Regions from separate parts of the Priestia sp. 53B2 genome, predicted to be linked through region 1. Evidence: riboswitches for the same ligand, from Rfam matches in the RefSeq annotation. Region 1 holds a riboswitch; the other holds the start of a gene.
The links. A riboswitch is a leader RNA that binds a small molecule or an ion and turns the genes downstream of it on or off. The one in region 1 is predicted to bind cobalamin.
Positions count from the first base shown of each region.

Region 2: linked by a shared signal. The riboswitch ahead of metE (5-methyltetrahydropteroyltriglutamate--homocysteine S-methyltransferase) and the one ahead of ACN6NE_RS21260 (ABC transporter substrate-binding protein) in region 1 are both predicted to bind cobalamin.

Region 1 covers NZ_JBLZXA010000027.1:153,700-159,149, reverse strand. The annotation lists gene cbiB (adenosylcobinamide-phosphate synthase CbiB) at 1-143, opposite strand, end outside; gene ACN6NE_RS21265 (adenosylcobinamide amidohydrolase) at 148-756, opposite strand; gene ACN6NE_RS21260 (ABC transporter substrate-binding protein) at 845-1,804, opposite strand; cobalamin riboswitch at 2,064-2,196, opposite strand; gene ACN6NE_RS21255 (thioredoxin family protein) at 2,287-2,601, opposite strand; gene ACN6NE_RS21250 (YpjP family protein) at 2,790-3,392, opposite strand; gene ACN6NE_RS21245 (class I SAM-dependent methyltransferase) at 3,775-4,554, opposite strand; gene ACN6NE_RS21240 (BrxA/BrxB family bacilliredoxin) at 4,689-5,126, opposite strand; gene ACN6NE_RS21235 (polysaccharide deacetylase family protein) at 5,368-5,450, shown strand, end outside.
Region 2 covers NZ_JBLZXA010000001.1:294,905-300,354, forward strand. The annotation lists gene ACN6NE_RS01805 (GNAT family N-acetyltransferase) at 7-507, opposite strand; gene ACN6NE_RS01810 (acetate uptake transporter) at 652-1,269, opposite strand; gene metE (5-methyltetrahydropteroyltriglutamate--homocysteine S-methyltransferase) at 1,412-3,706, opposite strand; cobalamin riboswitch at 3,857-4,045, opposite strand; SAM riboswitch class I at 4,125-4,235, opposite strand; gene ACN6NE_RS01820 (hypothetical protein) at 4,316-4,567, opposite strand; gene ACN6NE_RS01825 (hypothetical protein) at 4,867-5,211, opposite strand; gene ACN6NE_RS01830 (metallophosphoesterase) at 5,359-5,450, opposite strand, start outside.

The sequences.
Region 1 (5,450 bases):
AATCTAGAATCCATCCAATAAATCCACTTGCCAAACCAGCGAACGGGATGCGGCCAATTTTCGGGGTCGCCTATGATTCGGTCAATTAGTAAAGCAATCGTCATGGCCGTCATGTGTGCAATTATCGCTTGTGTAATACTCATTTCTTCACCTCTTTCCCTTAAGTCCCTGCTCTAAGCTTATTTTCACAAGCTTGGCTACCGCTTGACCTAAAGCAGTCATAGAGCCTGCATATTCATATAATGGTCCTTGCTGAGACGCTGCAACTGAGATGCTGTCCGTAGATGTTCCTGTAGCAATCGTCTTTGTAGCTGGATCTATGACACCCAGCTGTGACAGCGTTTTTGCTTTGGCTTCTGTGGCCGCAATAAAAAGCTGTAAAAACGCAGCATCCGTAAGCGTACCTTCCACGAAAAAAAACATATTAATTGTACCGGGAGAGGAATAGAACGGGACAGCTTCGTCAGCTGTAATATCTACTGCGTTTCCTACTCCAGCCGTTATCACGGAAGCTACTCTTACTCCGTAGTCTTCATAACAGTAAACCGCTCTTTCTTTTAACCAAACGGCTGTCATCAACCCTACGATTTGCTCATGGCGCACATTTTCTTTCATCAAATATTGCTCATACTCCAAAGAAGGAGTATCTGAATAATAGTCTTTGTGAACAAATCGATTGTAAAAGGTGTCCGTTTCCGTAATGCCTGTTCCTAAAACCCCTGAGCTGTATGTTTTATAAGAAGTCTCGGTTTTCATGATTAAAAGCTCAGGCCGTTCTTCAATTTTAAGATGTGAAAAGGGACCAATCCCCTTTTCAATTCGAACTGGAATATGGTCCCTCTTCTTATTTATTGTACACCTCAGGGTATACTGCTTTTGCTAAGTCCTCTAAGCCATCTACAATACGAGGTCCTAAGCGGTTGATTTTGTTTTGATCAACCTTCTCGATGTTACCCTCTTTTACAGCAGTCATGCTGCTCCAAGCGGGACGCTTCATAATCTCATTTTTGTCTGCATCATACGTTGCGATAATAACGTCAGGGTTTAACTTAACAACTTGCTCTTCAGAAAACTTAACCCAACCCTTTTCACTAGCCGCTACGTTATCAGCACCGATCATAGTAAGCATTTCGTTCATGAACGTACCTTTTCCTGTTGTATAAATCTCAGGAGCTCCTGATACTTCTATCCATACTTTTTTACGATCTTCTTTTGAAATCGTTTTTGCTTTTTTCTCAATTGAAGCTACTTTTTCTTTCATGTCTTTAATTGTTTGATTAGCTTCTTTTGTTTTACCCGTTAATTTACCGATTTGCGCAATAGAATCATAAACCGTATCAAACGTTGTTGAATCTTTTACAACAAATACCGGAATACCCGCACTTTCAATTTGTTTAAATACTTCATCCGAAACGCCCATACTTGAAGCGTGTGCCAGCACTAAATCAGGATTTAAAGCAATAACTTTTTCTGCATTAACGTTCATATCTCCTACCTGCGCTTTTTTCTTTACGCTTTTAGGATAATCATCGTTGCTTGTGACACCAACTAATTCTTTTTCAAGACCAAGGGCATATACAATCTCCGTATTACTTGGCATTAATGAAACAATTTTCTTAGGCTGTTTTTTCAACGTAATTTCTTTATCACGCGCGTCTTTTACCTTCACTGGAAATGCAGCTTGTGACGTTTGTGCCGTATCTTGCTTCGTTTTTTTATCACTGTTGCTTTGGCTGCCTGCACCGCATGCAGCAAGTACGATGACTAACAGTGTAATAATGGAATACGATAGCCATTTTTTCATCTAAATACTCCCCCTATATATTGTTCATTGTGAATACGAAACCTCCACGTTAAAGAAAAAGCAAATGATCATGCAAAAAGCAGCGCTATCCCGTTTTTTCCGCTTTGACTATGTATACTGCTCGCCGGCAGCTTCAAAATAAAAAAGCTTTACTTTCAATTGAAAGCAAAGCAGGTAACGTCAAGATAAGCAGGAAAAGAATCCGTTCACTATACTTGATATGTATGTTCATTACCCTGCTTCACCCTTCCTCGAAGGTTTCACAGCTAACAATAAGGCAGGTTTCCTGACTTACGCACAAAGCGCTTACAGTGGCGGGACCGCGCTGGTTTTTCACCAGACTTCCCTTTTCACTCAATCTTTAAATTGAGACCTTATTGCTTTACGTTTATTCACTTGTCCTAGTATACCCCACTCATAGAAAAATGGAAATAGCCATTCTCACAAAAAAAGCTGCGAGAATGCTCTCGCAGCTTAAGGAATTAAAGAGTTGCTAAAAATTCACGGACCGCTTCAGGCGTTTTAGCATTTGCACTGTGCAAGTGCGCAATTTTTTCACCGTTTTTATATACAAGAAGAGAAGGAATACCCATTACATTGTTTTCAGCAGAAAGTTCTTCAAACTCATCCTTGTCAATTTTAAACCATGCTTTATCTGTATTTTCGTCAACGATTTCATCAATGAACATATCCAAACGTTTGCAATCAGGACACCACGTTGTCGTAAAAATCCCAACGCTTAGTGTTTCGTTCTTAATTTGTTCGCGAAATTGTTTTTCTTCCGTAAATTGTTTCATTGTGTTACCTCCAGCATCTATTCGTTCCTTCTCACTATTCTATGGTAAGAAGTCTGACTTCATTATAAACGATTTTTTTATCGTTGTGCTAATGTTTCAGCTTATTTAGACCATAACGGTTTTAGACGTAAAAAAATGCTAGCTTAAAAAAGCTAACATTTCGAAATCGTAGAATGTTGTGTCTATTATCAGCTAAACCATTTAGGCGGCATGTTTCGGTTCCAATAAATTTTCCCTAAATCATAATGCTTTTGAAAATTATCTGCAGCCGCATGATAGTGAAAATTAAACCAGTATCCATCTTTTGGAGGGTTTTCACGCCGTACATGAAACCGTATTAAGTCCTGACCGGTCTCCCGGTCATATACATGGAAAATCTTTTCACCGTAGCCAGCAGCAGGATGCTCGCTTATCTCGAGATTCTGAATTGACTGTTCACGTTCAGTGCCAATGTCGGTCAGCACTTCTTCAATTTTAGGTAACACTGCTTGACGAAATTCATCTTCAATGACAGGCCCAATTTTTGTTCCGAATTTTTCCACTGACTGTTTTTCAGCTGATTCCATTGCATACGTAACAAATGATGAAACGTCTTCATATTTTGGTTCTTCATATGGCAAATGAATATCTTCTATAACAGCCGTGACAGGAGTTGTTTCTCTTACATACCCTGCTTTATGTTGCTTGTCCGCTTTTGCATCATCAACGTATAAATATTCTGGTGGAGTGACAAGCCCAAATGTAAATACTGTAATAAATACAACTAGCATTCTTTTTATCCATCTAGGCATTCGTATCTTTCCTTTCTCATCTTTTCCCATATGGTCTTTTCATATCGTAAAATTCATTATCATAACTCACTAGGTATTGTAACATACTTATTAATTTTTTACCTATATTTGCTTATTCATTTATGCTGTCTACGGGCATTCGACGACTTTTTAATTAGCACCTTCCTTCTTCTGTTTGAGGTTGTCACACCGAGCGGAAACCTATACAAGATATTCCTTTTTTGCTGGATGCTTAAACACAAAAAGTATTTTTATGTTCAAAAATATATCATACTTTTATGAACTTTAGATGAAATTCATAAAAAAAAACTTCCAAAACTTTTTAATTCCTAAAAGGTTTTGGAAGTCTTTTCAATGATCGTTATTCATTTTACTTTTTTGTTTATTTTTGTATATCGATTGTCCCGTAATGAAATTTTGATGTTTTTCGTTTTTGCACGGTAAATCCATGTTCTTCAAAACGACTGCTTTTCCAATGATCTTTTAGCACGATCTTTTGTTTGGCTACTCTTTTTGCTTCTTGTATAGCCATTGGCGTTAGCGTGGTATACAGTGCTATTGCTTTAATACCGTTAATTCCATTCGATTCATCAATTTGCTCTTGAAACATAGGATCAAAGTAAACAACATCAAAAGATTTATCTTCACAACACGCCAAAAACGATTCAAAATTTTGATGAACCACGTTTATACGCTTCATTGCATCGTTCAACTCTTGTACGTCACTTTCCCAATTTAAAAGTCCTTGTTTGACTAAATAAGCTACATAGCGGTTGCCTTCTAGTCCGACAACTTTTCCACTTTTCCCTACCGCTGCGCTCGCCATCATACTATCCGATGCAAGACCAAGTGTACAGTCAAGCACGCTCATTCCGTTTTCCAAACCAGCAGCTTCAATAAACGGATCACGTTCTCCGCGCAGCCATCTCTTCACTCTAAACATAGCGGAGTTTGGATGAAAAAAAATAGGTTCTTCTTCATTTTGGACATGCAATTCTACTCTACTCTTACCGACAACCAGCACGTCTGCGGCTTCAAAATTTTGAAGATCTGCAACGGATTTCTTCTCTCTTACTACAAAAGGTATACTTAAATCAGCGGCTACTTGTTTGGCTTTTACAATCATCTGTTCATTTGTTCGACCAGCAGTCGTAACAATCACTTTCATAACTCCCCCTACACTGTTTGGCTATTTACATAAAGAAAAAGGATGCCGATAGACATCCTTTTTCTTATAAAGTATATGCGATTTTTTTCTAAAAATCTATATACTAGATGTGACAAAAGCAGGACATTTTATGAACAGTGCTGCTTAAAGCCATTTAAAATGTTTTCAAAAATAACTTCTAAAGGCTGACCTTCAATTTCATGTCGAGGAATAAAATGAACGACTTCTTTTCCTTTTAAAAGCGCCATAGACGGTGATGAAGGCTCAATGTCCCCAAAATATTCACGCATTTTAGCTGTTGCTTCCTTATCTTGACCGGCAAAAACAGTTACCACTTGATCTGGTTTTTGCTCAGACTGTAAGTACGCTTGTGTTGCTGCAGGACGTGCTAAACCAGCAGCGCATCCACAAACTGAATTAACGACAACAAAAGTTGTTCCTTCTACGTTTTCCATAAAATCAACTACGGCTTCCTCTGTTGTTAATTCTTCATAACCAGCTTGAGTTAATTCTTGACGCATTGGTTTAACTAACTGACGCATATATTCTTCATATGCCATTGACATATTAACATTCCTCCTAACAATCCTTCACGCTAAAAGCATACTATAAAAGCCAGGAAAAATCTAGCTACTCACTCTTCAAATCCTTATCGTTGTCCCGTGCTCCTTTTCCATTTGACAAAAAAAGATTAAAACCGGGTCATATCATCTAATTTTTTTCCATAAAAATGTCGATTTTTACTATTAATATTCCATTTTTTGTACTATAGTAGTAAATAGTAGTTTAGTAGAAAGGATTTTCAAATTGAACCAGCGATTTAAGCCAAACAAACGATTTTATGCATTTTTGTCTTTAGTGTTAGTGATCGTCGCTTCTTTGTTTTTTAT
Region 2 (5,450 bases), on a different contig from region 1:
GTAACATTAAAGCTTCTTACTCATATTAAACCACTGCACGCCTGCATGCTGAGACTCCGCTACTCCTTGGTTCACATATCCGTTTTTTTCGTAAAAAGGAATCAATTCTTCTTTACATGTTAAAGTAACCGTTAAGCGCAGTTTGTTGCGCGCTTGTTTTTCAAACTCTCTTAGCAGCTTACTCGCAATTCCTTTGTGATGATGCTTAGGATTTACGACAATCCCTAAAATACTTTGATGACCGCCTGTCTCAGGGTTCGAAATCGTTTTTTCAAACAAATCATCCGTGATAAACGGAGCTGAAATGACGGGACCGTTCACATATCCGATTATTTCTTCATTTTCTTCGGCGATGATAAACGTATCAGGAATGGTGTTGATCCGCGTAATAAATGCATCTTTTGAGGCAGCTTCTTCAGGTGTAAAGCCTTTGTTTTCTAACGTAATTAATTGGTTTAAATCTTTTTCATCCACTTTTCTTATAATCATTGAAACGTTTCCTCTCATTATGTATTTCTCTTTTTTCTCTAAAAGCTTCTATTACATATAACTATCTCTTTCTACTATATATAAAAACGCCCAAACAAAAAAGGATTGACCTCTGCATCATACAGAATTCAATCCTACTTCGCTTTTTAATTAACGTCTTGATTATTTAATAAATGCACCAAATGGCTTGCCCACCGGAAGCACAACTCGACCGTAGTGAGTATTTAATACGGCCGCTGCAGATCCATAGAATGAAAACAGAGCAATCAATAGCTCCGATACTGCTGCTAATAAATGTGTGTATTCATATGCCACATCAAATGTACTTAGCGATAATCCAATGAATAAGAAATCAATTAACACAAAAATAATAAATAATACTTTATGAGTGCCCATTGCTCCAACTGTCATAAAAACGCTGAAAATCAAGTAGCCGACAAAAGCAAATGCGAGCTGCTTCGGATCCGCTTCTTTTGCGAGCGCTTCTCCAAATGCTCCAAGCTGAATAAGCCATGTCATAGCTACACCTAGCCAAAATAACCCGAAGGCACCAAAAGCAGTTGCGCCGAAGGTATTATTATGTTTGAAATCTTGCATAGACGCGATTAACTGCCCTATTCCGCCTAAAAAAATCGCCCATGGCAATACCAATGAAACACCATCGGTTACCCCAAGCTTTTGAAACGATGCAACAAGTGTCACCATGGCAAGTCCAAATAGACCTAGCGCTGATGGATCCGCTGTTACAATTTTAACGTGCTGCGTACTGTTGTTACTCATGTTGTACCTCCCTGATTTTAAAAACACCTTTAAAAAGATACAAAAATGTAGGGGAAGTGTCAATGGATATTTTTGGCCTTTTAAAATCCCATAAGACCAAGCAGTGTAGCGGTTACACTGCTTAGTCTTTAATTTCTTATCATTAAACGTTTTGTAATAAATTTTGTCTGGTTTGTTTTGCAGACTCAACCATCACTTTTAAAGCTTCAACCGTCTCGCTGATTCCTCTTGTTTTAAGGCCGCAGTCGGGATTAATCCAAAATAATGCAGGATCAAGTACCTGCAGAGCGCGGTCAATGTTTCGCTGAAGCTCTTCAAGCTTCGGTACGCGCGGGCTGTGGATATCATATACGCCAAGTCCGATTCCTTGATTGTACGTATGTTTTTCAAATGCATAAATTAATTCACCGTGGCTTTTAGATGTTTCAATAGAAATCACGTCGGCATCAAGCGCTTTGATCGCATCAATAATCTCTTCGAATTCTGAATAGCACATATGCGTGTGAATTTGCGTCTCGTTTTGCACCGATACCGTGGCTAGCTTGAACGCATACACCGCAGCATTTAAGTAGCTGTCCCAGTTTTCTCGTTTTAACGGCAATCCTTCACGAAGCGCCGGTTCATCTACTTGGATCATTGAAATGCCCTGACTTTCAAGTGCTTCTACTTCTTTTCTAAGAGCAAGCGCGATTTGATTTGCCACGTCGTAGCGCGGGATATCATCACGCACAAACGACCAGTTTAAAATCGTAATCGGCCCCGTCAGCATTCCTTTGACCGGCTTATTTGTTAGAGACTGTGCGTAGACCGTTTCTTTGATCGTCATCGCCTGCTCGTACGATACATCTCCGTAAATAAGCGGCGGCTTCACGCAGCGAGAACCGTAAGATTGTACCCAGCCAAACTTCGTAAACTGAAAGCCTCCTAATTTCTCACCGAAGTATTCGACCATGTCCGTACGCTCAAACTCTCCGTGCACAAGGACATCTAAGCCGATGTCTTCTTGAATTTTAATCCATTTTTTTATTTCCTCGTTAATGTACGCTTCATATGCTTCATCGCTTAACTCGCCTTTACGCCATTTTAGACGCTCTTTTCGCACTTCTTTTGTTTGCGGAAAGCTTCCAATTGTTGTCGTTGGAAGAAGCGGCAGTTGAAAAGCTTCTTGCTGAACGCGTTGACGTACGTCAAACGGCGCTTGACGCTCTGCTTTATAGCTGTGCAGCTGCTTCAGCTCTTTTTGTACGTCTTGATGATTTCGAAAAGATGATCCATTTAATGCTTGAATTGCCTGTTTGCTTACGTTTATTTCTTCTTCTATTTTTTCTTTTCCTTGCTGCACCGCTTTTGTTAACAGCGCAATTTCCTTTAGCTTTTCATCTGCAAAAGAGAGCGCATTTTTTAACACTGGCTCAATGGTTTCTTCATTTTTCACCGTAACAGGAACATGTAGTAGACTTGATGAAGGCTGCAGAATCAAACGGTCTTTTGATACAGCTTCTTCAATTTCACTGATTGTTAAAAGCTGTTCATCCAGATTCTCACGCCAAATGTTTCGTCCGTCAATCACTCCTGCTGCCAGCACTTTATCAGTCGGAAACCCATATTGATTAAGCGCCGTGAGATTTTCTCCTCGGTCATGCACAAAGTCTAAACCAATTCCATGAACGGGAAGAGAAACAACTTCTTGGTAATAATCAACGCTGTCAAAATACGTTTGCAAAATGACTTTTACATTCGGTGCCGCTTTTTTCAAAGCTTGATAGACTTCTTTGTACAGTGCGAGGTCTTCTTTTGATAGCGTTGTAGCTAAAACCGGCTCATCTATTTGTACCCACTCTACTCCTTCCGCTTGCAGCTCCGCTAAGATAGTCACATAAAGAGGAACAAATTGTTCAACTACTTCTTTAAACTCACTTTTTTTATATCCTTTTGACAGCTTCACAAATGTTACTGGACCTAAAATCACAGGCTTGCCTTCAATATTCAGCTTCTGTTTTGCTTCTTTGTAAAATTGAAGCGGGCGATTTTCTACAAGGGACGGCGTACATTCCTCAAGCTCTGGTACGATGTAGTGATAATTTGTGTTAAACCATTTTGTCATCGTAGAGGCTACCGCACCTTTTGTTCCTCGCGCGATGTCAAAATACGTTTCAAGCGATACTGGTCCTCCGTCATAATCAAAGCGCTTTGGCACTAGACCAAACATAGCGGCTGTATCTAACACATGATCGTATAAGCTAAAATCACCGACTGGAATTAATTCAATTCCTGCATCACGCTGTTTTTTTAGATGTGCTAGACGAAGAGCTTCAATTTCCTGCAGAAAGATATCTTTCTCTAGCTTTCCTGCCCAAAACTGCTCAAGCGCTTTTTTCCATTCTCGTTTTTCACCAATTCTTGGATAACCTAAGTTTGAACTTTTTACACTGCTCATTTTTTCCACTCCCTGTATATTTTTTTATCGATAAACTAAAAAATCTCTCTTTTCGAAATGAAAAGAGAGATGATACGCATACTTAACTAAAGTTGAGATAGCCTGTTTTTCCCAACACGTATTCCTCACTCCTCTCTATATCCCGTAGAGCTTAAGTGCATACAACAGGCAGGTCTCCTGACTTAGGTTCATCGCTTCCTATCCCTTCCCATTTCAACATGAAACAGTGGTTAATAAGTTGCTCCCCATTACAGTGGCGGGACCGCGCCGGCTTTTCACCGGTCTTCCCTTTTAAGCTGCGTATATTCGTTACACAGCACCTGATGCATTTTTATAAAATTGTTCATTCAAAACATATTCACATAAAATAAAAAGCCTCTCTATCACGAATAGAGAGGCATAGTATCTATGAAATCCTCTCTTATTTTCCAAAGCTGTACGCTTTGCAGGATGTAGCACCTTTTCAACAAGAATGTTAAATGGTTGCCGGGCTTCACAGGGCCAGTCCCTCCGCCTCTCTCAATAAGAGTTTTAATTATTTATAATATTTTGAATGTAGAGTCATCTTAACACCTTACATTTATGTTGTCAAAAGAAATTTCAAAAAAATTAGTTTTCAGGAGGCGTTGACGCTAATTTTTGCCTTAACAATTTGTAATCATCTTTTCGATGTGTTTCGATTAAATCTTTTGCTCCTTGGTGATAGCCTGAAGAATAAATGTACTCTACCGCCGTTTCAATAAGCTTTCTTTTTTCTTCGGCACACTCCCGATCCATTAAGGGGAACAGTCTACCTAAAAGGTCATTTAAATCCTCCTTGATAAAACGATCAAGTCCTTCTTGCATCTTTTCGTTTGCCATGATTGCTCCTCCATTTGCTGTGTATGTTCTAAGCCTTTATAAACAGGCATTTCACTGTAAATTTTAAGATAAAGTTAAGTCATTAAACAGTATATCAAGTGAATGTTTTTCTTTAATTACATATGTAATACAAATATATGACAAATATAGAGAATATATCATCATTCATTATCTATTATAACGTTTGACTTAGCCTTCTGCTACAAGGTTTCTTTAAACATTATGCATAATCTTCCAAAAGTCTGGCTGTGAATCACGGGCACGCTTTTGGCTAAACCTAGCTTTCTACTTTCTTGTTTTTACAAACAATTTCTTCGAGGTCGTCCAAAATCCTTCCAAAGAAGAGGACCTAAAATGTCGTATCTGCTTACAAAAAACTCCGTAAAATTATAATTATTTAAAATTAAAGGCAGCTCAAAATCAAGGGGAGCACCGGCGCCTCCTGACAATACAAAATCAGTGCCTCTTCCAAGCGTAAACGTCCCGTTTCTATTTTTTCTAATAAACTGTTCGTCATATGCATGCACGTGGCTAACGAGCACTTTTTTCACGCGGTGCAAGTCAAAAAATTGCTGACTTTGAGGAGTCGTTACAGGAAACCCTTCAAGGTTTGACCACCGGCCAATATTTGGCTGCGCATGCATGGCTACAACGGTATTACGAGGAGCATCCTCTAGCTGCTGCTCTAAATAATTAAGCTCTTTATCTGTAAATCCATATATTTTATTCTTGGGACTGATGACATTATTTAATGCGATGCACCGGAAGTTGAAGATAGGAATATCAATGATTCAGTGTACTTTTCCGATAGTAGCTCTGAAGTTTTCGAGATTGCTTTCATCAAGGTACAGTTCATCATGATTCCCTACGCATACAAACATAG